Regions from separate parts of the Lysinibacillus sp. CNPSo 3705 genome, predicted to be linked through region 1. Evidence: riboswitches for the same ligand, from Rfam matches in the RefSeq annotation. Region 1 holds a riboswitch; the other holds the start of a gene.
The links. Region 1 has a riboswitch for S-adenosylmethionine ahead of metA (homoserine O-acetyltransferase MetA). Riboswitches for the same ligand answer to the same signal wherever they lie in the genome.
Positions count from the first base shown of each region.

Region 2: another riboswitch for S-adenosylmethionine. It lies ahead of PVA17_RS19965 (Na+/H+ antiporter NhaC family protein); the one in region 1 lies ahead of metA (homoserine O-acetyltransferase MetA).

Region 1 is NZ_JAQZSD010000004.1:62,420-77,680, reverse strand. It holds gene PVA17_RS02695 (spore germination protein) at 1-428, shown strand, start outside; gene PVA17_RS02690 (Ger(x)C family spore germination protein) at 443-1,642, shown strand; gene PVA17_RS02685 (hypothetical protein) at 1,646-1,879, shown strand; gene PVA17_RS02680 (GerAB/ArcD/ProY family transporter) at 1,916-3,619, shown strand; gene PVA17_RS02675 (short-chain fatty acid transporter) at 4,339-5,670, opposite strand; gene PVA17_RS02670 (DUF3870 domain-containing protein) at 5,780-6,106, shown strand; gene PVA17_RS02665 (thiolase family protein) at 6,146-7,339, opposite strand; gene PVA17_RS02660 (3-oxoacid CoA-transferase subunit B) at 7,351-7,986, opposite strand; gene PVA17_RS02655 (CoA transferase subunit A) at 7,979-8,668, opposite strand; gene PVA17_RS02650 (carboxymuconolactone decarboxylase family protein) at 8,679-9,395, opposite strand; gene PVA17_RS02645 (alpha/beta fold hydrolase) at 9,603-10,442, opposite strand; gene PVA17_RS02640 (catalase-related domain-containing protein) at 10,818-10,949, opposite strand; gene metA (homoserine O-acetyltransferase MetA) at 11,351-12,286, opposite strand; SAM riboswitch class I at 12,426-12,536, opposite strand; gene PVA17_RS02630 (nucleotide excision repair endonuclease) at 12,732-13,103, shown strand; gene PVA17_RS02625 (TrmB family transcriptional regulator) at 13,177-13,959, opposite strand; gene PVA17_RS02620 (TSUP family transporter) at 14,084-14,866, shown strand.
Region 2 is NZ_JAQZSD010000061.1:6,256-21,516, reverse strand. It holds gene PVA17_RS20010 (sensor histidine kinase) at 1-915, opposite strand, end outside; gene PVA17_RS20005 (response regulator transcription factor) at 915-1,586, opposite strand; gene PVA17_RS20000 (DMT family transporter) at 1,750-2,640, shown strand; gene PVA17_RS19995 (ArsR/SmtB family transcription factor) at 2,677-3,363, opposite strand; gene PVA17_RS19990 (antibiotic biosynthesis monooxygenase family protein) at 3,448-3,756, shown strand; gene PVA17_RS19985 (hypothetical protein) at 3,857-4,216, shown strand; gene PVA17_RS19980 (PadR family transcriptional regulator) at 4,436-4,753, shown strand; gene PVA17_RS19975 (DUF2812 domain-containing protein) at 4,753-5,298, shown strand; gene PVA17_RS25390 (DUF3951 domain-containing protein) at 5,658-5,816, shown strand; gene PVA17_RS19970 (MFS transporter) at 6,189-7,388, shown strand; gene PVA17_RS19965 (Na+/H+ antiporter NhaC family protein) at 7,503-8,783, opposite strand; SAM riboswitch class I at 8,890-8,997, opposite strand; gene PVA17_RS19960 (hypothetical protein) at 9,222-9,569, opposite strand; gene PVA17_RS19955 (fluoride efflux transporter FluC) at 9,600-9,929, opposite strand; gene crcB (fluoride efflux transporter CrcB) at 9,926-10,288, opposite strand; gene PVA17_RS19945 (VOC family protein) at 10,974-11,393, opposite strand; gene PVA17_RS19940 (ABC transporter ATP-binding protein) at 11,930-13,672, shown strand; gene PVA17_RS19935 (ABC transporter ATP-binding protein) at 13,669-15,261, shown strand, end outside.

The DNA of each region.
Region 1 (15,261 bases):
GACCAGCCGTATCCATTGTTGGAACATTAGTAATCGGGCAAGCTGCTGTAGAAGCAGGAATTGTCTCAGCTGTAATGGTCATTATTGTGGCATTAACAGCCATTTGTAGCTTTTTATTCCCTGCTTATGGCTTATCCAATACAGTCCGTGCGCTTCGTTTCCCATTAATGATTTTAGCAGCAATTGTTGGATTGTTTGGTGTGATGTTTGGCCTGATGATCATTCTTCTACACTTATGCAGTTTACGAACTTTCGGTGTTCCATATTTAAGTCCATTCGGGCCATTAATTGTAGACGATCAAAAAGATGCCCTTGTGTTGTTCCCACGAAGAGCATTATTGACTCGACCACGCTTAATTAGTCAAAAAAATACTGTCAGAGGTCATAAATATTTTAATACAAAAAAAAGGAATCAAAAGAATGTGTAAACGAGGAATAAACCATGTCAAAATATAAGGCAATATGTTTACTAATGATTCTTACTTTACTTTTAAGTGGTTGCTGGAGTAAGCGAGAACTCAATGAATTAGCCATTGTCGCCGCATTAGGAATAGATAAGGTAGATAATGAGTATGAAATAACTGTTCAAGTTGTAGATCCTGGTGAAATCTCCTCCAAACAGCCTACTTCAGGACGGTCCCCCGTTATTACCTATCATTCAAAAGGAAAAACGGTCTTTGAGGCCATTAGAAAAATGACAACAGTAACAGCTAGAAAACTTTATTTCGCTCACCTTCAAATCGTTGTACTCGGTGATGAATTGGCAAAAGAGGGAATGGCCGAACCTTTAGATTTAGTATCAAGAGATCATGAATTCAGAAATGACTTCGACGTCATTGTTGCTCATGACGCGACTGCCGACGAAGTTTTAAACGTATTAACACCTATCGAAAAAGTTCCAGCTAACAAATTACTAAATTCTCTTAAAACGTCAGAGAAAACTTGGGGTACAACACAATCCATTAAAATTGATGAATTAATCAATATTTTAAATAACAAAGAAACAAGTGTAGTCATGTCTGCCATTGAAATACATGGAGATAAAAGTGCGGGAAAGGATCCATCGAATGTTAGAAAATCGAAGTCTTCTGTAGTATTGAAGTATGCGGGCTTAGGGGTTTTTAAAGAAGATAAATTCATTGGGGTTTTATCAGAAGAAGATAGTAGAAGTCTAGGTTTTTTAAAGGACAAAATAGACAGTACAATTGAAATTCTTGCTTGCCCTAAGGAAGGTACTGTATCAACAGAGATTACGCACTCAAAGACGAAAATAAAAGGTAAATTTGAAAATGGAGCACCAAAAATCAATGTTTTTATAGATGTTAGCCAAAATGTCGGAGAAGTTGAATGTACTATAGACCTTACTAAACAAAAATCGATTCACTACATCAATAAAAAAACAGAAGAGCTTATTAAAAAACGAATCGAAGAAACAATTAAAACAGTTCAGCAAAATTATCGGGTCGATATTTTTGGATTTGGTTCAGAACTTCATCGCACAAATCCGAAAGAGTGGAAAAAAATAAAAAAAGACTGGCTAACTATATTTCAAGAGGTTCCAGTTAAAGTTGAAGTACATGTGAACACACAAGGATTAGGGACGATGGAAAACTCATTAGTGAAGAAGCCGAAGGGAGAATAATCTATGATTATGACGTTTTTTATACTATTAATTACAGCTGTTATAGCCTTTGTCTTCATTCCAAAATTAAACAAAAATAAAGAAACGAAAACAATCGTTATTTTTTCGATTTTTTTAATGCTAGGTGCTGCATTAAATGTTGCGGTCTTATTAAGGTTCAAAATACCGAGCCCAATAGATTTAATTACCTTTATTTTTTCACCAATAAAGGATTTATTCATTTCCCTAACAAAGTAATAAGGCAACTTTATGTTAAAGAAAGGGGTATCGTTCATGATGGAAAAAGAAATAATTAGTTCAAGACAATTTATGATCATTACCCTTCTCTTTTCAATTGGCACAGCCATTTTAATTATCCCTGCAAGTGTAACAAGCGAAGCAAAGCAAGATGCATGGATTGCAGCAATCATTGGTGTCGTTTTAAGTTTGCCCATAGTAAAACTTTTCGTTGCTTTAGGAAATAGAACACCTACCCTTACATTTGTAGAGGCTAATGAAAAGATATTAGGTCGTTTTTTTGGAAAATTCACTGCAATTGGCTTTATTATTATATGTTTACTTTCTGCCGGTGAATTATTATATTTCATTGGGATTTTCATGAAAACGGAAATTATGCCAGAAACACCTACGATGGCATTTGCATTTATGTTCAGCATTATCATTATATATGCTGCATTTTTAGGTATTGAGGTATTTGCCCGTTCTGCAGAAATACTATGTCCCATTTTTATTTTAATTTTTATTTTCTTTGTCATTTGTATTGCACCATCCATCCAGATAGAAAATATACAGCCAATAATGGAAACACCAAAAAGATCATTATTCTTTAGTATGATTCGATTTATAAGTCTTTTTTCATTCCCGCTTGTTGTATTATTAATGATTTTCCCTTCCGCAGTAAACGTCCAAAAATCTGCACAAAAAGGATTTTACATTGGCGCAATTTTGGGAGGGATTGTCTTAATTACGATCATCACACTATCTATCCTTGTCCTAGGTCCGGCAAATACTGCTTCTAGGACATTTCCTAGTTATTCTTTAGCTCAAAGAATTTCGATTGGGGATTTTCTGCAGCGTATTGAAGTGATTATGGCTACCATGTGGGTAATATCTATTTATATTAGAACTTTTATGTATTTTTATGCTTCGGTGATTGGTATCGCACAAATATTTAACATTAAAAATCATCGACCGCTCATTTTTCCACTCGGCATGATTATCCTTGGACTTTCACAAATTGTTCATCCTAATATTATTCATTCAGATATTTACAATAGAGATATCTGGCCTATATTCTCCTTTATTTTAATGATTTTATTACCATTGGTTTTATTACTAGTCACAATGATTCGCAAAATTAATGGTAATCAAGGAAATACTACACAAAGTGATAGCAGTACACAGAGTGAAAGTGGTAGTAATAACGGAAATTCTTCTCAAAATGGGAGTAGCAACAATAACGAAAACACCACTCAGAGTCAAAGCAACAGCAATAGCGATAATTCTACTCAGAATCAAAGCAACAGCAATGGCGATAATTCTACCCAGAATCAAAGCAACAGCAATGGCGATAACTCTACTCAGAGTCAAAACAATAGCAATAGCGATAATTATACTCAGAATCAAAGCAACAGCAGTGGCGATAATTCTACTCAGAATCAAAGCAACAGCAGTGGCGATAATTCTACTCAGAATCAAAGCAACAGCAGTGGCGATAATTCTACTCAGAGTCAAAACAGTAGCAATAGCGATAATTCTACTCAGAATCAAAGCAACAGCAGTGGCGATAATTCTACTCAGAATCAAAGCAACAGCAATGGCGATAATTCTACCCAGAATCAAAGCAACAACAATGGCGATAATTCTACTCAGAATCAAAGCAACAGCAATAGCGATAATTCTACTCAGAGTCAAAGTAATAGTGATATTGGCAATACCCCAAACAGTGATACGAACGGGAAATCAACAGACAATTAAAAGCATAGTGGTTCATCATCAAAAAATGTGGGCGGCATTTGTTGATTGGAGTGGAGACGACGGGAGTCGAACCAACCATCTCAGAATGTTATTATATCAAGGCTGCGGGGGGCATAGATTATAGTGCTAGAATTTTTCCTCGCCGCCTCCCGGGCTCGTCTAGCTTTTTAAAAGCACTAATTCCGCCTCTAAATAATTTGATACGTGCTTGTGCCTTTTCAATTCTTTTACCAGCTGAAAGCGGGTTAGAAGTGGGACAATCTGCCGTTCTTATCCCGACGTTCTTCTAAAGAGCCTTGTTCTCCAATTTTAAAATAAAGCCACTTTCCGTAAAAATTGGTGCTGGCCCCTTACAGCTAAATTTTCTTTGACCGCATTGATTTTAAATGCTGGTTGATATTGAATGGAACGATCTGAAACGGATACCACATTTGGGATTCGCCTCAAATTGTTTTCTTTGATGTTCATTAAAAATAATTTTACTCATGATGTTACCCCGTTCTTTATTTGTAAAGTTTAATATAATGAGATTTTCAGTTTAAAAAACACAAAAACCCCGAATAGAGGCACTTTTTTTTAAGTGTCCACTATTCAAGGTTCAGTTCAGTCACTACCTAATTGGCCATTTTTTAATAGTGCTTGAAACATATTGGACATTCATATTCCCCCTAGACTAAACTAGAACTGTTAGTATTTAATCCAATTAGAACTTCTAACTATTAAAATAAATATGACCAGACTAAAGTTGCAATAATGTAAATAACGCCTACAAAGAACATAATCATAACAAGGAAACCCATAATATCTTTTAACTTTAAGCGAGATAAGGCCAACGCTGGTAAAATCCAAAATGGCTGAACTAAATCATTCCATGCATTCCCTAACATAACAGACATTGATGTTTCTGATAAAGATGCCCCTAACTCCTTAGCTGCCTCAATCATAAATGGACCTTGAACAGTCCAGTGTCCACCAGCAGAAGGTGCAAAGAAATTAATAAAGAAGGAACTTATTAACCCCCAAAACGGTAGTGTATGTTCAGTGGATAAATCTACAAAGATTTTGGCAATTGTGTCCACTAATCCCGATGCAGCCATTATCGCCATAATACCTGCATAGAACGGGAATTGAAGTAATATCCCTGAAATAGTTTTAATACCATCTGCTAAATGCTCAACATAACGTGCAGGCGTTCCTAATAAAATAATTCCTAAGAATAAAATAATGAAGTTTAAAATATTTAAGTTTAACGAATTACCATTTGTGAAATAAATGACAATATAAACTAACCCTAACACACCAATTGTATAGGCTAAAATACGGCTATTATTCAATTTGTTCGCTAGTGTATTTTCTTCTAATAAGTTTAGTTTCGCTTTTGGCTGATCTGCATATAATGCCGGATCAATCTCAACAATATTGCTTGGATTTTTTGGATGTAACATCGCATTAAATAAAGGCAATGTGATTAAAAGTACAACTGTTGTTAAAATCATTGGTACACTAAAGATTGTGTCAGAAAGTGAAACCAAGCCCATTGCATCCTCTAAAAAGTGACCAGGTGTTGAAATCAAAATCGGAATAGAAGCCGACAAACCTAAACCATAAAAAGTAAAGCCAGAATAAGCTGCTGCAATAATTAACGGATAGTGGACCCCTTTAACCTTTAAAGCTAGTTTTTTCGCTATAATTCCACCAACTACTAAACCAAAGCCCCAGTTTAAATAACTACCAATACCACCGACAAGCGTCGCCACAATTACTGCCATTTTTGGTGTATGAACCATACTTGCAAGTTTATTTAAAAATTTATCAGTAATGGGCGCTGTTGCTAGTACATAGCCCATAGCAAGGATAACAGCCATTTGTGTTGTAAATGCTAAGAGATCCCAAAAACTGCTACCCCATGCTGTAGTTAAATCTACAAAGCTAACATCTTCAACAACTAGAGCTAAAACAAATGTCAATAATGTAAGTCCAATTGCAAAGACAAATGGATCTGGTAAATACTTTTTCATTATTTCTGTGAAAAAATTCGTTAACTTTTCCATACTATATCCCCCTTGATGTTTACGACTAAGAAATTTTTGGGAAGTATCCCTAAAGCGATAAAACATGATAAAATATAATCACAATCTATAGATTTCGGAGGTCTTTTCCTTGCAAAAATTAACTAGTATATTAGTGACCGCTTATGCAAAAGCACCCCAAGGCACATCCATGTACGAAATGTACAAACATGCTGGCATTGTGTTAGAAATTGATAAAGAGACCCATCAAATTATTGATGCAGAATTCACATTTATCACAGGTCTTGCGCAAGATTTTTTTAAGCGTATGCTAGTTGGCTTTGATCTTACAGCCAACATTGATGAATTAATCAAACGTGTTGATGAGCACTACTATGCGCCTTCAAGTGGCTCAGTGGTAGTTGCTTTAAAATCTGCGCAAAAACGTTATTTAGAAAAAATCCAAAAGGATTATTAATTTTTCAGCACCGAGTTTAACAAACTACTCGGTGCATAGTTATGCGTGGCAATTTTCAACGACGGTAGTAATACCAAGCCCCCCTGCTATGCATAATGTCACTAACCCATAACGTTTTCCTGTTCGTTCTAGCTCGTGGATAAGCTTTGTCATTAAAATGGCACCTGTTGCGCCAATAGGGTGCCCCATTGCAATAGCACCACCATTTGGATTTACTCGACTTATATCTAAATTAAGCTCCTTTATTACTGCGATTGATTGTGCTGCAAATGCTTCATTTAGTTCGATTACATCAATGTCATCAATCGATAAATTTACCTGTTGTAAGGCTTTCAATGTAGCGGGTACTGGGCCAATTCCCATAATTGATGGATCTACCCCCGCTGCCGCTTGTGCTAGTATTTTTACTTTTGGTCTATAACCAAGTTCTTCTGCCTTTTCTTTCGACATTAGCAACAATGCAGATGCGCCGTCATTACGACCACTGCTATTCCCAGCTGTGACTGAACCACCTTTACGGAAAACAGGCTTTAACGTTCCTAACCTTTCCTCACTCGTTAAAAATGGATGCTCATCTATTTTAAAAATCTCCACTTCTTTTCGTTTTTTCACTTCATAAGGTACAATTTGTTGGGCAAAGTACCCTTCCCGTATTGCATATGTTGTACGCTCTTGGCTTCGATGTGCAAAGGCATCCTGCTCTTCACGTGCAATCGAATATTTCTCTGCTAAATTTTCCGCTGTCTCCCCCATTGTGGAAATACCATATACTTCAAAGGGTTGAGACCCTGGCTGACTTTCTGTATTCGGATCTAAAATAGAAGCATTTCCAACACCATATCCATAGCGAGCGTTTCGCAAATAATAAGGTGCTGTACTCATAGATTCTGTCCCGCCAGCAATAATAATTTCGCTGTAGCCAAGTGCTATCTGTTGTGCTGCATTATTTATGGACTGTAGACCTGAGCCACATTGGCGATGTACCGTATAACCAGGCACAGAAATCGGTAACCCTGCTCGTAATGAGGATAGACGTGCAACATTTGATTGATCCGCACTTTGTTTTGCTTGTCCTAAAATCACCTCATCAACTAGTCCTGAATCTAACTTTGTTCGTTCTAGAAGCGCACGGATAACTTTCTCACCAAGAAAATCTGCTGTCTCATTCCTTAATGAACCACTTAATTTACCAATTGCAGTACGAACACCATCTACAATAACAACTTCTCTCATGATTTTCCCTCCTATTTCAACATATTAACGAAACTCGCTTCCGTACTTGTCTCTACTTGTTCTAATGTAGCTCCTGGCATTAATTCGACTAAATATAATTGTCCATCGAGGTAATTGAAAACGGCTAACTCTGTAATAATCGTATCCACACTTCTTGTTGACGTAATCGGGAATGTACAATCCTTTAAAATCTTGCTTCTTCCGTCCTTTGAAGTATGCGACATTGTGACAATGACCTTTTTTGCTCCAATTAATAAATCCATTGCACCGCCAACACCAATAATATTTTTCCCTGGAACTGCCCAGTTTGCGATACGTGCATGCTCATCTACTTGAAGCACACCTAAGATTGCCACATCTACATGGCCACCGCGTATCATACTAAATGATTCTGCACTATTGAAAAAGGATGAACCAATGGCTTCTCCAACTGGCATCTTCCCAGCGTTTACTACATTTGGGTCAATATCCTTTTCATCAACCCCTACCACTCCGAGCATGCCATTTTCTGTGTGGAAGTAGACATTGTCATTGTCAACATACTTTGCTACCAGTGTCGGAATACCAATTCCTAAATTAATAATTTGTCCATCTTGTACTTCTTTTGCAGCTCTTTCCGCTATTAGCTCTTGAATTGCATTAACCATGCTCTATTACGCCCTCCCTCGTTAAAATCTTCTTCGCTACAATAATTCGATCTATGAATAGATGCGGGGTAATGATCTCATCACTTTTTAATTCACCTGCTTCTACAACCTCATCCACCTCAACTATTACTGTTTTGGCCGCTGTCGCCATTAAAGGATTAAAGTTACGAGCTGTTTTGTAATACACTAAATTACCGAGCGTATCAGCCTTGTATGCTCGAATAATAGCAACATCCGCCTTCAGCGCCTTCTCAAACACATATTTCTCACCATCTATGATCTTTGTTTCTTTGCCCCTTGCTAAATCTGTACCTACAGATGTTTTTGTATAATAACCACCAATCCCTGCACCTCCTGCTCGAATGGATTCAGCTAAAGTACCTTGAGGCAATAAATCAATCTCAATTTCACCGCGTTGAAATGCCTCACCTACATCCCGGTTTCCAGTAAAATATGAGCCAATCGCCTTTTTTACTTTCTTTTGTTCTAGTAATTTCCCAAGGCCTTTTCCTTTTTCCCCCAGATTATTACTAATAATCGTTAAATTATTTACGTCTAGTTCAACAAGGGCATCAATTAAAGTTAATGGACCACCAACTAAACCAAATCCACCAACCATAATTGTTTGTCCGCTTTCTACGCATGATAATGCATGCTCTACAGATTCATAAATTTTCATCATACTCACTCCGTTATTTTTTAATCAGGGCGTCACTTATTTCAAACCAAGCAGGAATACCTGCTGTTAGTAAGCAAATATAGCCAAGCTCTGCTAGTTTCTCTTCCACTACACCTACTTCTCGCGATTTTTTAGCCCAATAATCTGTTTCTTTATTTTTTAAAACTGTTGTATAAATTCCTGTCATAAGGATATATTTCATTTGTGTGGACACTACATTACCGTTAAGTAACTCCGTCTTTAAAGCGTTTTCATCTTTTGCTACCAAAAGAGAAAGTAATTTTTCAAAATATGCTTTACTTTTCTCTGTCGAAGCAAATGTACTGTAGTACTTCACAATATCGAATATTGACGCTTCATGTGAAATTTTATCAACATCAGTATTCATTAACTCTAAGGCATATTCAAATGACTGCAAGCCAATTTGTAGCGCTTTTTCTCCACCGTAGTTAAATGCTACAAGTAAGTATTCAATTAATTCTTCTAGTGTGGCACCACCATCTATAGCTCCTTTCGTGTGGTACACCATACTACGTGCATAATATCTTGCCGCATTCATACCGACTAACAGTATGTCTTTTTCTTTCACAGACAGTACTCCCGGTGCCATTGCTGCACCTCGAAGCGCTGTATAATGATCTAGCATTTCAGGATGATTGTCGTGCATTTTCTGCACCCATCCTGGTACAACATCATAAACTTTTTTGAAATACTCTAAGCCTGTTACCATTTAGAAACTCCCCTTTTTTGTATAAAATTGAATTAAAAAAGGCCACACCTCCCCTAAAGCACGGGTTTTACCGTACGTTAGAAAAAGTGTAGCCAACAGTCAAGCAGGGAAAGTAAAAAAAGGTCATTTTTCTACGACTGCTCGATAGGCACTTAATTTTGGTTAATTTATTATTTACACAAAATTATAAAATTTGCAACTATTTTTTTATAATCTCTCTAAAAAACGTTGAATCACTGGGTTAACATCTTTTCTTTCTTCGAAAACCAATGTGTAATGATTACTGTTAGATGTATACTTCCAGATATTTTTGGCGTTTTTTAGTGCTTCAGCATAAGACTCAGCTAAAAATAATGCAGGCATAGCTCCAATTTCACCAGTTGAATGAATTAAAAGGATTGGGCATTCCACATTTTTAAAGATTTTTTCAGGTTTATAGTCATAAAAACTTTGGAAGTCTTGACGTATTTCCTCTTCATTAGATTTATTTTCCCAATGCTCACCTTTTTTCACAATCTCATAGTTTCCTACATTCGCTAAATGTTCAGTCCACTCGACCCCAAGACGTCCATAAATCCCTTTAATTTCTTGGATGTAAGATTCAGCTGTTTCGTACTGCTTACTAATACGTCCAAGTGAAGGCTCGACGATTTGACGTTGGTGATCTGTACAAGTTGCAGCTCCATCAAGCAATATAACCCCTTTGACATCACTGCGTTTACTAGCAACATTCGCCATAATAAACGCCCCCATTGAATAACCCATTAAAATTGGTTGATTAATATTCAATGTATCAATCAAGGCTAAAATATCCTGAGTATGTAACTCTATTCCAGTATTTTCTGAAGCAGGTCCACTATTGCCACGGCCTTTTAAATCTACTGAGATAAAACGATATTCACCTTTTAATAGCTCCGCATAATAATGCATTTGCAGATGATTCCCAGTCAATCCATGTACCGCTAAAATAGTACCTTTCTCACCTGGGTAATCTGCAAAATGTAATTCACTGCCATTAATATTCATTGTTTGGTACTTCACTGCCATCATCCTCCATGTAAAAGTTAAAGCTAGTTTTACACCCTAAACAAAAAATAGTCAAATTTTTTTCTTTTTTCAGATTTACATAATTTCTATAATTGGTTTTTTATCCCAAAAATAATTATTTAAATATAATAAAATTAACCCCTCGAATTACCAAAATATACAATACACTATTTAAAAAGGCGAAGATAAGGTCATAATGAAAAGAAAAATATTTATTTTATTTGAAATGTATCAGTCTTTATTAAATCTGCATCGTTAGCTTAAGTACATTTATTCATAATATCTTTGGTATAAAGTCTAATTGGTTATTTAAGAATATGGCCCTATTGCTGAAAAAGGCACAATTCATCTTCAAGAATTGCGCCCGATTGTTGTTCATCCTGCTTCAAAAAATCCTTCACCATATGCTGGGTCAGCTAAATAGCAGTGAAGGATATGACGACGTTTGATGAACTCTTCAACAGATGCCATATCCGCAGCAGTATTATCAAATAGACGTTGTTGCAATTATCTTTCAACCTATATAAGTCCTATTACAATAAAAACACTTTTATTATAATAGGTCTTAGGATTCTATCACCATCCATTTATCCACTTTTTTCACCATCCATCAAACTAATAAACAAGGAAACCATACGGCATTTTGTTTACACTATAAGAAGGTTAAGTTTTTGACTTAGTTTTGACTAGAAATGACTAGATTTGAATGAAAACCGGTGAAATTGGATGAAATTAAAAAAGTGCCAAAACCCTATATCAAGGGTTTTGACACTCTGTGAAATCATTTGATTCCATGAAATGGAGACTAGGGGACTCCCCGGTGATTAAAGTATCTAGCATAATAGATAGTTAAAAAATGATGACCTTCTCCTATCAAGGTCATCATTTTTTATTGCTATTAAATGGCATTAAATATGATATTCAATTTGATCGACGAAATCCCATTCATATGGTGTTTCTTGGTAAACGTAGTAGTTCAACCAATTTGAGAATAATAAATGTGTGTGGGCACGCCACGTATTAATCGGTTCATTTGCAGGATTATCATGTGGGAAGTAATTCACTGGTACCTCAATATCTAATCCTTTCGCAACATCTCGACTATACTCATCAGCTAAAGTCGTTGCATCATATTCAAGATGGCCCGTAATCATAATGTTTTTATTATCCTTAGATTGCACAATAAAAACACCAGCATCTTCAGAATAAGAGAGTAATCGTAAATCAGGATGGCTAAGTACTTCATCAATTGATACGGATGTATATCGTGAATGTGGTGCCGTAAATGAATCACTAAAGCCACGTACTAAATCCACTGTTAAATCCGTAATGACATGAGAATATACACCTGAGCATTTAGCAGGAAGTCCAATTTTACCGATACCGTAATGATGGTATAACGCCGCCTGTGCACCCCAACATATATGTAAAATCGATGTTACGTTTGTCTTAGACCAATCCATAATTTCTGAAATTTCCTGCCAGTAGTTCACTTCTTCAAATTCCATTTTTTCTACTGGTGCACCTGTAATGATCATACCATCATAACGGCGATGACGGATTTGATTGAAGGTCGTGTAAAATAACTGTAAATGTGATTTACTGACATTTTTCGATTCATGCGTAGCTGTATTTAAAAATGTAATATTTACTTGTAACGGTGTATTCCCCAATAAACGAAGTAATTGCAGCTCTGTTTTTTCTTTTTCTGGCATTAAGTTCAAAATTAATATATTTAACGGACGAATTTGTTGCGTCTTCGCTCTGTCCTCTTCCATAACGAAGATTTTTTCCTCACGTAAATGTTCTCCAGCTGGTAAGTTTTTCGGAATATTAATTGGCATCTTGCATTCCCCTCTCTTTTATTTCTTTTGTAACATCAATGCACGGGCCCTGCGCAAAGCTCAAATATCAAATGATGAAAAATTAAAAAATCCCCCTCATTCCATATGAGATAGAATGAGAAGGATTTTTCCACGTCCACTCTTATCTCTCAAAGGAAAAATCCTTTGCTGGAATTAGCACCTTTCTAACTTTCGTTAGAGGTTGCTGAAGCGTCATCGGGCCAAATCCCTCAACTTCTCATGATAAGAATATTTAATTAAAAAGAATTGTAACATGAACAATTAAGAATATCAATAATACATAGAATATTTTGTTATTAACCATGCATGTCATGATGTCATTTGTTTAACACTAAACTTGAATGTTGACATTCATTATTTGATGGTAAACATGCTGTACTTATGTTAACATATACCTTTAGTAACAGAGAGGAACGTGAATAGTTTGATTAAAATTGATTTTCCAAAACCAGATTTAGTAATTCGCCAACGCGAACAAGATTTAAAGCCAGGAGATGTACCAATCACACCATACCATGGTTTTATCGACTTCCATAAAATCACTCGTGAAAACGGTGGTATTTTCTTATTCTACAATGAAGAGAACGAACTTTTATTTGTAGGTAAAGCACGTAAAATTCGTCAACGTATTAAAAAGCATTTTGAGGACAATGTGTCACCGATGAAAAATCATCGTGATGAAATTTTCAAAATTGAAGTGTATGAAGTGGAAGATCCAATGGAACGTGAAATTTATGAAACGTACGCGATCAATTCATTCCGCGCTAAATACAATGTTGATAAAGTATTTTATTAATATTTAACGAAAAAAAGAATCTGCTCGCCTTATGTAATGTACATGACGGCTTGCAGATTCTTTTTCAATACTTTCATTCTAAGAAAAATGCTTTACGTTCTTTCGTAATCCATTCCTCAAGCTCCGTATCATCGCGCTTTAAAAGGCGATTAATAAGCACGTCATGCCATATATAATCCTCTAATAAATAAATATGAACAGGATCATTGGTAATAAAAGCCGTTTCGTGTTTTGCCGGAGAGTGACCATAAATCATCTCTTGACCATCTACAGACAAAATAAACCAATGTGGCGTAGAAGTTTTTCTCGTATATTGTGTAGTTCGATGCTGATCTAAGGGTGAAACATTTTCATCCACATTTAATGTAATACCATGAATCGGAATATGCTGTGGGACCTCTTGTATAGCTTCTCGTAATTCCCCATACATATCTTCCCACATCGATAATATGACTTTTTTCTCCGCTTTTTTTAATAATGACTGACAATAATTGACGATTGCCTCTTTTCCTTTTATCGTGACAACTTTATGCTCCGCTTCCTGCTCTTTTACTTCTAATTTTTCTAATTGATCACTAATCGATGTGAAATTCGATTGCCAACGTTGCTGAATTTGCTGTAAAAACACAGCGACGGGAATGGAAGAGTATATCGTTTGATCTGCCGTTTCTTCTTTCAGTACTAACCCTTTTTCAACAAGTACATCAAGTATGTCGTATATTCTTGCACGAGGGATACCGGAGTTTTTACTTACTTGATAGGCACTAACATGACTATTTTGTACGAGTGCAATATAGGCCTTCGCTTCATATTCTGTGAATCCTAGTTCTTTTAATTGCGCGATTAATTCAACCATTCGATCCCTCCATTTCCTTTATTATAAGTTAAGGCTATGAAGATAAGCCAATAAAAAATAATTCTTTACAGCAAAGTGAAATTTAGTTACTATTTCAGTAGTAACTATCAAAAGAGGTGTAAACATGCTATTTGAAGTAGATGTAAATGTAGTTATATTATTAATATCTTTTGGTTTTTTAGCCGCCTTTGTGGATGCAGTCGTTGGAGGTGGAGGCTTAATTGCGTTACCTGCCCTTATGTTTGCTGGTTTAAATCCAGCAGCGGCAGTAGCCACTAATAAACTTGCCGGCACCATGGGTTCTTTAACATCAACCATTTCTTTTTATCGATCTGGTCAGCTAGAAATTCGTTCGGTTATTAAATACTTTCCCCTAGCCTTTGTGGGATCACTTTTTGGTGCATGGACCGTTCATTTGATTAATCCCGAATTACTAAAACCACTTATGCTCATAATGCTTGCTGCTGTTGCCGTCTATACGATCTTTAAAAAAGATTGGGGTTCAGTAGCTGCAGTCAAAAATTTAAAGTTTACGCACTTAGTCCTATTCATGCTGTTGTTATTTACAATTGGGTTTTATGATGGTTTTCTTGGTCCAGGAACTGGCTCATTTTTAATCTTCAGCTTTTTATTAGTCGGCTTCGATTTCTTAAAGGCAGCAGGAAACGCGAAATTTTTAAACTTAGCAAGTAATTTTGCCGGCCTTTTAATGTTCGCCTACTTAGGTCAGATTCATTATGCCTATGGTTTACTAATGGGCATCGCTCAAATTGCCGGTGCATTTGTAGGCTCACGTATGGCGATTAAAAAAGGTAGCGGCTTTGTCCGCGTATTATTTATTATCGTAACGATTACGTTGTTAACAAAAAATGCTTATGATTACATAAAAAACGCCGTAGATATCTAGCTCTACGGTGTCTTAGCTTGTCGACAATCTTTGGCGTTCTGTTTCTTTAATTTGGAGAGGCTTTTGTCATTTCGGAGGGATTTTTTTGGGTTCTATCCTTCGCTCAGTAGAGGCTATTCGTCACTTGGGAGGGTCTTATCCGTTGCTCAGGAGAGGCTTTCCGTCGTTTGAGAAGGTTTTTCCGTCGCTTCATAGGGACTTTCCGTCACTTTGAACTTTCTATCCATCAATCCAGAGATTCTATCCACGATTTCGAATGTTCTATCCACGTTTTGGGTGATTCTATCCATCATTTGGAGGGTCTATCCGTTGCTTCAGTGGTTCTTTCCGTCTCTTCAGTAGTTCTTTCCGTCACTCCAGGGGTTCTTTCCGTCTCTTCGGAGGTCTATCCGTCG
Region 2 (15,261 bases), on a different contig from region 1:
ATCACCAAGTAGCTCTATGTTTTCTTGGATTTCAGTAGAAAACTGGATGTCAGGAGGCATAATCCTTTGAAATTTCGTGCCCACTTTTTTGAGTAAAGTTGATAATGGTATGATTTCTTTTTGAATGGAAACCTGTTGCTGATCATGCCTTGCTAAGAACAGCAATTTATCTATGAGCTCTTTCATTATTTCAGATTCATCTTTTAAATCCGTAATTAATTCTTTTCCAAAAGGGCTTAATTGCTTTGCTTCCTCTACTTCTAAAATTTCAAGTGAACTATAAAAAATACTTAATGGTGTTCGTAATTCATGGGATGCATCGGATACGAATTTTTTTTGTTTATCGAACGACCATTGAATAGGTACCATCGCTTTCCCAGCCATATAATAGGACAGCAGACCGATTAAGACCGTTGAAATACAAGTTAATAACATCAGTAAATATTTTGTCATTTGAAAAAAATGATGCTGTGACGTCACAGATTTACCAACGATTATATAACCAGCTATTGTATCATCGTTAAATATTGGCTTTTTTAAAAGTAGAAAATGCTCTTCTTGCCAGTCATAATGCTGTACGAGGTCCTCATCTGGATTGCTATTGCCAAACACTTTTTCAATCTGATTTTTCAGCCCCTTGTAAGATTCGTCACCATGGACAAACTTATGATCCTTTGTGTAAATATAGTAAAAAAAACTGCGATTTGGATCATAACTTAAAGTTTTAGTGTTGGCATGAACATGTTCAAAGAAATCATGCTCTTGCCGAACATAAAAATCCTCTAATTCGTTTATTTGTTGATTTTCCATTAATTTTACGAGGGAAAAGTATAGAACAATAACGAATAGTGAAAATAGCAAAAAATAAAGTGTTGCATACAAAAAGGATAATTTTTTTTTCGTTTTATGAAACATTAGTCTTCCCTCAGTTTATAGCCAATCCCTCTAACATTTTGAATACGTGATTTGGATTGACTATCATCAATTTTTTTTCGAACAAGCTTGACTAAAGCATCTAAGGAATTATTCGAAACATCGTAATCGTAGCCCCAAATATAAATACAAATTTGTTCTCTCGTTAGTACACGACCTTTATTGATAAATAAATATTCTAACAGTAAAAATTCGTTTTTCGTTAGATCTATACTTTCATTATTGTACAAAAACACACGGGAATCTACATTCAACTGTAATTGATCTATTTGGATGACCTGTTCTATTACTTTATCTTTTCTTCGTAATAATGCACGAATTCTTGCTAACAATTCTTCTATTTTAAATGGCTTTACTATGTAATCATCTGCGCCACTATCAAGTCCTTTAATGATGTCCTCTGTGTCGTCCTTCGCTGTTAACATTAAAATACTACTATTGAATCCAGTATTTCGTAGCTGCTGGCACACTTGAATTCCACTAAGGTTCGGCATCATCCAATCTAAAATAACAAGGTCGTATTGCTCAGTAAGCGTATGGTCTAGCGCTTCCTGGCCGTTCTCCGCTTCTGTCACATTGTGAAATTCTTTCTTTAAAATATGAACGATATTTCTCCTTAATCGTGCATCATCTTCTGCTAGTAATATTTTCAAGGCAGCTTCCTCCTAGTACCTATATTTAACTAAGTATACGCATAAGAAAATGAAATGAAACTGAAAAAAGTTCCTTCCTCCGTTATATGTATTTCATACTTCGATAAGAGTTGTAGTTTTTCCTATCTATAATGTCCTTAAATATAGAAAAGGGGGACAAATAATGAATATTTATAAATTTACAGCATTGTTAGTTTTAACGACCTTTTTCATGGGATCTTCGTTTGCCGTTGTTAAATTTGGATTGTCTTATGCATCTCCACTGTTATTGGCTGCACTCCGCTTTATACTGGCAGGGATTTTAATGGCTGTCGTCGTATTAGCGATAAAAAGACCTCATCCCACTTCAAAAGAAGGCTGGATGAAAATGTTAACGATAGGGGCGTTTCAAACTGCGGGTGTAATGGGCTGTATTTTTTTAAGCTTGCGGACAATTACGGCAAGTGAATCTTCTATTCTAACATTTACGAATCCGTTATTTGTCGTTATATTTGCTACAATATTTACGAAAGCTCGTTACCGATTGTATCAATGGTGTGGTGTTTTCTTGGGGTTAATGGGTGTTACGATTACAATGGGTATGCAGATCGGAGGAAAAATCGGCATTCTTTTTGGTATTCTTTCAGCTATTTTTTGGGCAATTGCAACATTACTGGCTAAAAAATGGGGTGTTTTATTGGATACATGGGTGCTATCAGCCTATCAAATGCTTTTTGGTGGTTTACTACTTTTAATGGCAAGTTTCGTATTCGAACAACCATTTTTTACCGTGAATGTTCATTCAGTATTCATTTTATTATGGCTTAGCATTTTCTCGTCAATTGTTCAATTTGCCGGCTGGTATTATCTTTTACAACATAGTGATCCTGGAAAAACGAGTGCCTTTTTGTTTTTAGCTCCTTTTTTCGGTGTGATAACAGGCTGGCTATTATTGAATGAACCATTAAAACCATCGTTAATCGTAGGAGGGCTGTTTATTATTGCTGGTATTTATTTAGTGAATCGCAACTTTACCGCGTACCCAAGAAAAATATCGGCGGAGCGTCAAGTATAGTTTGTCCGTGGAAAGAAGGCAAAGCTTTGTGCTAGTTTAAACATCTAACTGAAAAACTTCTTGAAAGCCAGCCCTTCCTTTTTCAGTCACTTTAATAGCACGAATAGACGGGACACGAGTCACCCATCCCAAATTTAACAAATGGGCAAGGATCCCCTGACCAAGAGCACCAGCTAGATGATAACGGCGTTCACTCCAATCTAAACATGCAGGGGAAAATGATCGACGCTTTCTTTTTAATTCATCTAAATCAAGACCGAAATCCGTAAAAAATTGTACACCTTCAGATGTTATAAGAAACTGCTTTTCTTCTCGCTTTAGATAGCCTGCATTAAGCAAAGAGTCTGTTAATTGAACGCCTAGTTTACCAGCTAAATGGTCATAGCAAGTTCTTGCACTCTGTAATAATTTCATTTGGCTAGACTGTTTTAAAGAACGAACTTCAGGGGGAGGAGAAATCGCTAAGAAAGATTCGAGTAAATGAGCAATTTCTTCGTCCGCTAACTGAAAATATCGATGACGACCTTGCTTCTCTACTTTCACAAGTTTACCATCTACTAACTTTGCAAGATGAAAGCTAGCAGTCTGGGGCTTAATAGCTGCCATATAAGCTAATTCACTGGCAGTGTGAAAACGACCATCCATCATACTAGCAAGCATCGTAGCTCTTGAAGTTTCACCTAGAAGCGAAGCGATTTCAGCCATGTTTGGATTAATACCCATTTGTCACAGTCCTTTCTGCATTCCATATTTCGATTCAGTATATATCATTTACAATAATACATAAAAAGGTGGTAGTAAATAGCTATGAAAACATATTATGCCGTAATTTTCACATCACAAAGAACAGACGAGGATGGACAAGGCTATGCCAAGATGGCAGAAATGATGGATAAACTAGCACAAAAACAGCCTGGTTTTCTCCGTGTAGAAAGTGTCAGAAATGCAGAAGGGAAAGGCATTACTGTATCCTATTGGGAATCACTAGAGGCCATTCAGGCATGGAAAGACAATTCAAAACATCTAGTAGCACAGCAATTCGGAAAAGAAAAATGGTACATGCAGTACAGTGTGGAAATTTGTACAGTCATAAAAGATTATTCTTTCATAATGTAAATCGAACGCCATGTCCTATGGCAATTTATCCGTAGCGAAAGAAAGACGACAGCTATATTGTTTTCTGCGCGAAAGCGAAGCGTCAGCGGCAGATGTTTTTTTGCGCGAAAGCGAAGCGTCAGCGGCAGATGTTTTTTTGCGCGAAAGCGAAGCGTCAGCGGCAAATGTTTTCTGCGCGAAAGCGAAGCGTCAGCGGCAAATGTTTTCTGCGCGAAAGCAAAGCGTCAGCGCCAAAGCTTCGTACAATCAAGCGTTAGAGGACTATGAAAAATTAGATGTTGATCTGCAACAACAAGCCAATGTATCTTATCGACAAACGAAGCGAGGAAGTGTAGATAGTATCGTATTATCAAATGATATGAAAAACCATCGCATTATTTGGGAAGAAAATATAGGTGTTATTAACGCTGAGCAAAAAAATCCGGCTGGTTCGTACTTTAAAGAACTACTATGCCATTAGCAATAAGTTTTTTGTTGTTAAATAAGGACATGAAAAAAGAAATGTTCAGATATCAGCTACGTTGGAATCGCCCAATTCAATGATAATTAAAGAGCGAAGAATTATTGATCCCCTTCAAGTAAGACTTGTGAGGGGATTTTTTATAGAGTTGCTCAATATATCATAAAGTGATATATTATTTAATGATATATCGTTTTATGATATATGGAGGTGTAGACAATGAAATCATTAGAGCAGTTAACTGATTCTGTTTTTTATATTATGGCTGCCTTAACGGAGCCTCGACATGGCTATGCGGTCATGAGTTTAATAGAGGAGACAACAAAGGGTACTTTCGTAATTGGTCCTGCATCCCTTTATACAATTATTAAAAAACTATTAGCTGAACGACTTATTCAGCTACATGATGATTCGGATTCTCGGAGAAAGGTCTATGTCTTAACGGATAAAGGTCGAGATATATTGCTCGAAGATATTGAAAGAAGAAAGGTCATGATTCAGTTGGCAGAACAGGGACTACAAAGGGGGCAAAAATAGTGCGAAATAAAAGATATATGGCATCATATGGTTTAGCTTTTTCTGAGGAGCGCGATATGAAAAAATTAAGTGAAGAAGCGGCAAAAGGTTGGCATTTAAAAAGATTTCGATGTGCGGGCTATGGTCTAGAGAAGGGTGAACCACAAGACGTCATTTTTAGTATTGATTATCGTAAATTATCGAAGAGTGAAGAAGAGGAGTATTTTGAGTTATTTGCTTACGGTGGCTGGACACATGTTTGTTCTAGTACTGATATGCATATTTTTAAGGCAGCACCAGAAACAACACCCATTTATAGTGATACTGAGTCTTCTATTGATAAATTATCACGTCTTGCAAAGCCTGTAAACCTAGTAGCATCTATTGCTCTTGCTATAACGATGATTTTGTGGGTAATTATGACATTTACCATTGGAACAATTCAACACATTGCAGACCAAGGATTTATATATTCCTTTATTTTTACTGTTCCAGCAGTAATGACTTCTGGTGGAGTTTACTATCATATGTGGAAAAACCTACGCTTAAAATCCAAGCATATATAAAGAACGAACAGCTGAAGCTTATCAGCTGTTTTTTCATGTTGTTTGAAAATTAGTATGTCAATGGAGGTATTACCGTTACAACTAGGGTGTTCGATGGCCGCTTGGTCCAGCATGATGTTTTATGTGCGAGATCATAACGCTACGAACACCAAACGACAGGGAAAATTTGCTTAATGTCGAAGTATAATATGTAGACCATTAGAATATAGATATTTAATTACATTTAAAATTTAAGATCATTATGTTTACAATTTGGGTATGTCCAATATTTGATGACAATATAATCGTACAGTTGCCTACATTAATTGGTAGTACACTTGCAAAGTAGAAAAACTATAACGAAAGGATAGGATGATGGCATGAATATTGGGAATAGCATAGCGCTTATTGTAAGTCTGATTTTTTCAAGCATTTTGGTTCGGGCAATATATCGTGTTTTTGTGAAAAAGAAAGTACCTACTATGACGTATACACCATTTGATAATGCTATGGATGGTAGAGGTAAACATGACAATTAAGTAAGTGGTGGTTACTTTCAAACAGTAGAGGTGCAGGCTTTATATAACTAATAGTATAAAATATGAGAATCTACTATTATTTCAATATGAGATAATAGTAGATTATTTTTCTTTTTATCGATAATAAGATTTATGAAGGAATTTTATCCTTTATTTGGTATTATTTATTCAAGAGATAGTCAATAGTTTTGTGTAAATGACAATCTACCTTTTCTATAGATCAAAGAATGATTTTGTTTTTTGGAAGGTTAACTCTTTTCGCTTTGCGTATATCAGAACTTTACCCTGATACTTAACTTCGCTCGTGACTAATTAAAACAGTTACTTTATGTGAACTCGCAGGAGATTCGGATTTATTTTTGGGGGGATAATATGATTCAAGGTTCTTGGAGAGCATTGGTATGGATTGGATTATCAGAATTATGTGCATTAAGCTTATGGTTTAGTGCATCAGTGATTGCACCCGAATTAATTGAAATTTGGAACCTTAGCTCCCATTCAGAAGCTTGGCTTTCGGCTGCTATTCCTATTGGCTTTGTAATAGGATCATTGTTTAGTTCCTATTTTGGGGTTGCGGACCGCTTTAATTGCCGAAAGATTTTTGCGATTTCAGTTTTTCTAGGCGCAATATTAAATGTCTTACTAATTCTAGTCCATTATGCTTTTTTAGGTATTCTACTTAGAATTTTAACGGGTATGACTCTTGCAGGTGTTTATCCAATAGCAGTAAAAATTTTATCACAATGGTTTCCACAAAAACGTGGGTTTGCAATCGGAGTCTTAATAGCTGCATTAACAGTAGGATCATCATTACCACATTTTGTAGTTATGTTTTTCTCTTCGTTAAATTGGAAACTCGTGATAATTAGTACTTCAGGATTGGCTTTATTATCGGCTATAATAATAACTTATGTTTTAGAAGATGCCCCAATTGTACCTAATAAATCGCCTTTCTCCTTCAAGTTAATAAAAAAAGTTATTTTGAATAAACCAGTAATGCTTGCGAACTACGGTTATTTCGGGCATATGTGGGAATTGTATGCGATGTGGACATGGCTTCCAGCTTTTTTGACAGCTAGTTTCTTAACTTATTCACCAGAAATTCCTCATTGGTTTATTGCATTATCCTCCTTTATTTCAATAGGAATTGCTGGAGGGATTGGTTGTATGATAGGGGGATTAATCTCGGATAAAACCGGAAGAGCCAATTTAACGATTATTTCTATGTTTATTAGTGCTATCTGCTCGTTAGTAATAGGCTTTACATTTGGGCAGTATATTTGGTTAACGTTAATAATCTCCATGATTTGGGGGATGTCTATCATAGCTGATTCCGCCCAATTTTCAGCTGCAGTTTCAGAAATAGCCGAGGTTGATTATGTAGGTACAGCCCTTACTTTTCAAATGTGTATTGGTTTCTTACTTACTATATTTTCAATAAACCTAATCCCGATTATACAGGGGATTATTGGTTGGGCGTGGGTTTTTACAATATTAGCGATTGGACCTATTCTTGGAATTGGATTTATGGTCAAATATAGACGTTTCGAAATAACTAATGAGAAAGTGTAATTTGTAATTTTTAAGTAATATCTTATCACAATAAAAAATCCAATTGTTTTGATTATTTCTTGCAAAACAATTGGAGTAATTTAGTGGTAAATTAATGTTTTTTAAGTATGAAGCTCAGGCTTTCTTTCCTTTCGGGTATCCGATGAGGATAGCGATGGTTCCGCAAATTCCTATAAGGACTGGATAGAAAGAGTATTGCAACATGCTCACTGGTGAAATTCCGGCTACACTTGCGGCTGCCAGGAATTGGGCTCCGTATGGTAGGAGGCCTTGAATCGTACAGGAGAAAATATCTAATATACTTGCGGACTTTCTTGGCTCAATCTCATACTGTTCAGCAATATTTTTTGCAAGCGGACCAGCAATTAAAATAGCAATCGTATTATTGGCCGTCGATAAATTAGTTAGGCCTACAAGACCGGCAATACCAAATTCAGCACCTTTTTTCGATTTAATCCTTTTAGTTGCAAGGTGAAGTAGAAAGTCAATCCCACCGTTATACTTTATAACTTCCACCATTCCAGCTATTAATATCGCAAGGAATGCCATTTCATACATGCCTGCCATTCCTTCGCCGATCTTTTGAAAAAGGCTCATTAAATGATAGCTGCCATCCGCTAAGCCAACAGCCCCGGCAAGAACAATTCCAGATGCTAGAACAAGGAAAACATTCATTCCAGCTAACGCTAAAATAATGACCAAAATATAGGGAACAATTTTTACCCAATTATAGCTTACATGCTCCACTTGCGCAGTTTCACCCATTGTAATGAACCCTAAAATAAGACTCGTTACAATAGCTGCCGGCAAGACAATCCAAAAATTCACCTTAAATTTATCCTTCATTTGTGCACCTTGTGAACGAACGGCAGTAATGGTTGTATCTGAAATAAAAGATAAATTATCGCCAAACATCGAACCACCAACAATCGCTGCCATTACTAAAGCCATGGAAAGCTCGATATGCTCGCTTATGCCAACTCCAATGGGCGCTAGCGCAACAATCGTTCCCACTGATGTCCCCATTGATAGGGAGATAAAGCAGGCAATGATGAATAAGCCTACGACAAGTAGATTTGGCGGAACGACCGATAAAGCAAAGTTTACAGTGGAATCCACTGCCCCCATGCCTTTTGCTACCGCTGAAAAGGCCCCAGCCAAAAGAAAAATAACAACCATTAGCATGACATTTAAATTTCCTGCGCCTTTGCAAAAAATATCAACCTTTTGCGCAAACGATTCTTGTCGATTCATCGCTAAAGCGACAGCGCCTGAAATGGAAATGGCTACAATGACAGGAAAGGCGTAAAAATCACCTGTAATAACCCCTGAGCCAATAAATAAAATCAAAAACACAACAAATGGGATTAGCGCCCATGGATTCTCTTTCTTCATGTCTACCTCCAAAAATAAAATTGGACACGTCTTTTGTCCATTTTTTTTACGAAAAAAGGCCTCTTCTTGTACTAACAAGAAGAGGCCTTATATCTATAAAACACTCCTCTTATCTATCAAGCCTTTGCCTGCTGGATTTGGCACAGTAACTTAAATCATAAGTTCCGCTGCCGAGATTTCATCGGGCCAGTCCCTCCATCTCTCTTGATAAGAAGCAAAATATTATTTTTTTCACAATAATAAATATTAAAATAAGAATTCAATTTTTGCAACATATTTTTATTTAATTTTTATTTTAAAGCTATATTCTGAAAAGTTTTTGAGGAAAATATCCGTAATATGCTTAGAGCACCTCGATTTAACAGTTGTAGGGAATAAAAGAAGTGTTGCAGCAATTGCAACTTTAAAAGGAAGCGCCCCTGGGACAGCAAAGGGCGCTTAAAACATTTGTGGTAAAAATTCCGTCATAAAGCGTTGGTTTTTACGCAACCATATTTTTAAAATCATACGATGTGTTAGGAGGCGTTGTCTTTTTTGTGGTCTAGCCTTTGCTTCTATTAAACTTTGTAGTAGAGTACATGTTTCTGTTGCAAATGCTTGAGGGTCAACGAGGACGTCAAGCTTATAATCAATTAATTGTACCGCTTGTACCTTTGCAAGTAATTGTGCAAAGCGTGTATTCATTTCTAGAAAGTTTTCTTCTAGTTCTAGGTCGATTAAACGATATAGTGTTTGTTCAATGTCAGCTTCAAGCGCTTGTAATTGTTCAATGGATGGCTGTGTCAAAAAATCACCTCTAGTTTTTTAAAAATGCGACTATACAAGGTAAAAGCCAAGTGTAGCGAAAAATAAGCCGAATATAACTGTAGTGCCTATATAAACAATCGCTTGTCTCCATTTTTGCTGCTCCAAGAGCGTCAAACATTCAAAACCGAATGTCGAAAAAGTCGTATAGGCTCCTAAAAAACCAATCCCTATTAAATGCCAAAACCAATCACTTAGATGTAGCGCAAATAAAAAGCCAAGCGCAAAAGACCCTGTTATATTAATAAAAAATGTTGCCCATGGGTATGTATGGACAATCAATTTTCCTAGATAAAATCGTGTTAGTGCACCTAAAAATCCACCGATACCAATAATTATCATACGATGCGCCCCTTTGCTAGTTTAAATCCTAGCCATGCACAAGCTAAACCGCCAAAAACACTTACTAATATATAAAGAACGGCTTGTAGCCATTTACTATCCTGCAAAAGCAATAGTGTTTCTAAAGAAAATGTCGAAAAGGTTGTAAAGGCACCAAAAAAGCCAGTACCAATTCCTATAATAACAGGCGTTCTCTTTGTAAACATTGTAAATAGCCACGCTAAACAAAAGCAGCCAATTAAGTTCATACAAAGTGTCGCAAATGGAAAACCACCGTTATTTGAAAGTGCTTGGCCAAGGCTATATCGACAGATGGCACCCAAAAATCCGCCAATTCCAACAGCAAAAAATGATTTCACAGTAAAGACTCCTTACTAAAATATCTATATTGAAAAGTGTATCATGTGCACACTATTTTAGATATATTTCTACCAGTTATTTAGATGCAAAAAGATCACCGTTTTACGTTCCAAAATACTTCGTAGTTAATGTCCATATATCATAGCAAAATTATAGTTTCAAATACGATTACATCGTTCAATTGAAATCTTCGTCGACGGAAAACACAATAATATAAAAATAATTACTACAATAGAGCTGGTGCCTTCAAAAGTACCCAGTAAAGTTTAAAACAATAATTGATGTTTAAGTTTGACGCTCGTGTTTCTTATATTCAACTTGCACCGACGGATGTTGGCATGAGCGAAGAGGAATGCAATTTTTACACCCTTAATGGAAAGTAGGGGACAGTCTCCGTGTTTACTATTTTTTAATTTTTTGGGGGAGGATGGGCGATAAATTAAAGTTAGGCGAAAATCTAAAAATTGTGCCGATCAATTGCTGGAAGCCCCTCTCGAACTAGATTTGTTCGTTCAGGGTCTTCCAGAATTGAAAATTTTGTAATCGTATTTTGTGAAAAATTAAGGATACTACTTACCGTTTTTTTGAACTTGATTCTTTTTAATACTCTGCCAGCTACTTAACACAAGTAGTGTAACAGGTAACGTGTTTTTGCTGTTGCAAACATGTCATAATTTTTTATTACTATAATTGTCCTTTAACATTGTCAATGACAGTATCAAAGTCTTTATTGGAATCGACACTTTCCATTATTGTAAAAATATATCCATCTGGATCTTCTAAAGTTAATTCTTTTGCATTCCATGGTTGTACTGTCGGTTTTTGAATGATATTTGTTTCATTTTCCAGTGCAGCTTGATAAATACTATGAATATCACTAGAAAATAAATTAATAATGACTGAGTCACAAGTGTTGACTTCTTCATCCTGTAATAACATCAAATCTTGGTATTTTGCGCCTCTTAAATGTGTCATTGAAGTTGTTCCGTTAGCATCTGGAAAATTAAATACTGAATTGAAATTTAGTACATTTCCATACCATTCTTTTGACTTTTCAATATCTTTTACTTTTAGCTCCAAATAAGGGCATTTGGTAAAATTCATTCATGTCTATTTCCTCTTTAGGTTCATACAAACTAACCATAAAGGTTTACGCAGCGTTAAAGTCAAGACAAAAAGTTATAGATTTTTATGTTACATTTTAGGATTTTAGCAATTTAGTGCTTTAAAGCGTTAATTTTTTTAAAAAACAGAAAAAATACCAGCGAGTTAGTTGACAAATATTTCTAAAGTATGATAATCTTCAATAACACTATAACAATCTTAAATAAAGGAGGGCATGACGATGTTAATTTTACCAGTATCATATCAAAGTACAACTGCATACATTGTCCATGTCTTCTAACATTTTTATTTTGCGTTGCAAATAAATGGCATGGTAACTCCTTGCCTTTTATGAAGAGACACATGCTCTTTTTTTGGGGTATGTGTCTTTTTTGTGGCAAAAAAGGGTTGTAGTGATCATAAAAAAGGAGTGTATGTGTATGCGAAACAAAGTACAAAAAATGATTTTCATCAAGAAATTTATGGAGAGTGGGTAGCAAAGTTTTAACAGCACTTGAGAAAGAAGGTTATAACGTATGTTTGATGTTTTAAGTAAATTAAGCTGGTTTTTCAAGAAATACTGGAAGCAATATACAATAGCCGTTACGCTATTAATGATTGCGAGTGGCTTAGAAGTTGTTCCACCGTATTTACTAGGGTCAATTATTGATATATTGACAGCTGGTGAAATGACACCAGCTCTTTTAACGAAGTACATTTTGATTTTCCTGTGTATCATTGTTGGGGGATATGCCCTTAATTTTGTGTGGCAATTCAGATTATTTGAAGGGGCTATTAACTTAGAGAAAATTTTACGCCGCAACCTTATGCAGCATTTTTTGCGTATGACACCAACTTTTTATGAAAAAAATCGTACTGGGGATTTAATGGCCCGCGCGACGAATGATTTAAACGCTGTGTCGCTAACTGCTGGGTTCGGGATTATGACATTGATTGATTCCACAATTTACATGGGCTTTATTATTTTCGCCATGGGTTTTATGATTTCGTGGAAGCTTACTTTTTTTGCAATGCTGCCAGTACCAATCATGGCAATCCTTATACAATATTTAGGGAAGATTGTGCATGAACGCTATATGAAGGCGCAGGATGTTTTTGGAGAGCTGAATGATAGTGTTCTAGAGTCGGTGGCAGGAGTGAGAGTTGTACGGGCATACGTACAAGAAAAAAAGGATGAAACAAATTTTGCAGAGATGAGCGAGATTGTGTATGAAAAAAATATGCATACTGCAAAAATTAACGCCTTGTTTGGACCGATTACAAAGGTCGGTACTGGGATTAGTTATGTTATAGCGCTTGGCTACGGTGCTCATTTAGTAGCGACTGAGGCTATGACAGTTGGGCAGCTTGTAACGTTTAATGTTTACTTGGGGCTAGCAGTTTGGCCAATATTTGCAATTGGGGAACTTATCAATGTGATGCAGCAAGGTAACGCTTCACTTGATCGTGTACAGGAAACGTTAAACTACGAGATGGATGTTCAAAATATTGCAAATCCTCAAATGATTTCAACACCAAATGCGATTGGCTTTGATGATTTAACATTCCAATATCCAATGAGCCAGGTGAAAAATCTTCAGCAAATTTCGCTGTCGTTGAAAAAGGGGCAAACACTTGGCATTGTAGGTAAAACAGGAGCGGGTAAAACGACCTTCCTACGACAATTATTACGCGAGTATCCAATCGGTGAAGGACAGCTATCGATTGATGGAGTCGATATTACTGCCCAAACGAAGGAGCAGTTACTCGACTGGATTGGTTATGTTCCACAGGATCATGTTCTATTCTCACGTACTATTCGTGAAAATATTTTATTTGGGAAAGAGGATGCTACACAGTCTGAATTGCAGCAGGCGGTTCGTGCAGCATACTTTGAAAGGGATTTGGAAAATTTACCAATGGGCTTAGAGACCCTTGTTGGTGAAAAGGGTGTATCTCTTTCAGGTGGTCAAAAGCAACGTGTTTCCATTGCGCGTGCTCTTATTAAAGACCCTGAAATTTTAATGCTTGATGACTCGCTTTCTGCTGTAGACGCCAAAACAGAGGCAAAAATTATTGAGAATATACAGCGAGAACGTCAAGACAAAACGACGATTATTACAACACATCGTTTATCAGGAATTCAGCACGCCGATTTAATCATCGTGCTAGATGAAGGCCAAATTGTAGAGCAGGGAACACATGAGCAACTTCTTTCACTACAAGGATGGTATAAAGAGCAATTTGACCGTCAGCAGCTAGAAGGAGGTGCCTCATGAGTACGAGTCAACGTTTAACACGCTATGCCATGTATTTTAAAAAACCGATACTACTTGGATTATTTTTCTTGACAATCGCCGTTTTTACGGAGCTTGTTGGGCCGTTTATTGCGAAGCATATTATTGATAATTACATGACAATTGGCCGCATTGAATTTAAACCAATTACTTGGTTATTAGTTGTCTATTTACTTTTAGCAATAGCTACAGCTGTTTTACGCTATTTTATGTATATCTATTTACAAATGGGTGCTAACCGTGTTGTACAAAAATTACGTAAAGATGTATTTGAGCATATTCAAACATTGCCAATTCAGTACTTCGATAATTTACCAGCAGGGAAAATTGTTGCCCGTGTCACGAATGATACGGAGGCTGTTCGTAATTTATACGTTCAAGTACTTTCAAACTTCGTTACAAGTTTAATTTCTATTGTGGGTGTTTATATCGCACTCTTCATTTTAAATTGGAAAATGGCATTCCTAGCACTGGCTATGGTACCAGTCGTTTATTTATGGATGATTTTATACCGTAAAGTTGCTTCGAAATATAATGATGTTATTAGAACGAAAATCGCCGATATTAACGCAATGATTAATGAGTCAATTCAAGGGATGACGATTATTCAAGCATTTCGTCGTGAGCAGCAAATGACGAAGGAATTTGATGACATGAATAATGAGCATTATGCATACGAGCGCAAGCTGCTTTTCCTCGATTCTGCAACTTCCTTCAACCTTGTTAATACATTAAGACTTCTTATGTTTACAATCTTTATTTTTTACTTTGGTACACAGTCATTTACAGCAACGGAAGTTATTTCTGCGGGGACATTATATGCCTTTGTTGATTATTTAACGCGATTATTTAATCCGATAACGAATATTGTCAATCAATTTTCTCAGCTTGAACGCTCACTTGTTGCAGGAAAGCGTGTCTTTGAGGTGTTAGATATTAACGGGGAACCAGTATCTGAAAAAAGTTTACCTAGATATAAAGGGAATGTGGTGTTCGAAGATGTTTCCTTTGCTTATAAAAATGATGAATACGTATTGAAAAACCTGTCATTTGAAGCACACCAAGGTGAAACCATTGCCTTAGTAGGTCATACAGGATCTGGTAAAAGTTCTATTATGAACTTATTGTTCCGTTTCTATGACCCTTCTAAAGGGAAAATTACGATTGATGGAATTGATATCACTTCGGTTCCTCGCCAAACAATGCGTGAACATATGGGCATTGTTCTACAGGATCCATATTTATTTACAGGCACTATTGCTTCGAACGTTAGCCTGAATAATCCTAAAATTTCACGTGAAAAAATAGAAACGTCATTAAAAGCTGTTGGTGGTGAGCGTGTTTTAGCGAACTTGCCAAATGGCTATGATGAGCCTGTTATTGAGAAGGGGAGCACACTGTCATCTGGACAGCGTCAGTTAATATCCTTTGCGCGTGCGCTTGCCTTTGACCCAGCTATTTTAATTTTAGATGAGGCTACTTCTAATATAGATACGGAAACAGAGGAGATTATTCAGCATGCGATGGATGTGCTAAAAAAAGGACGTACAACATTCATTATCGCTCACCGA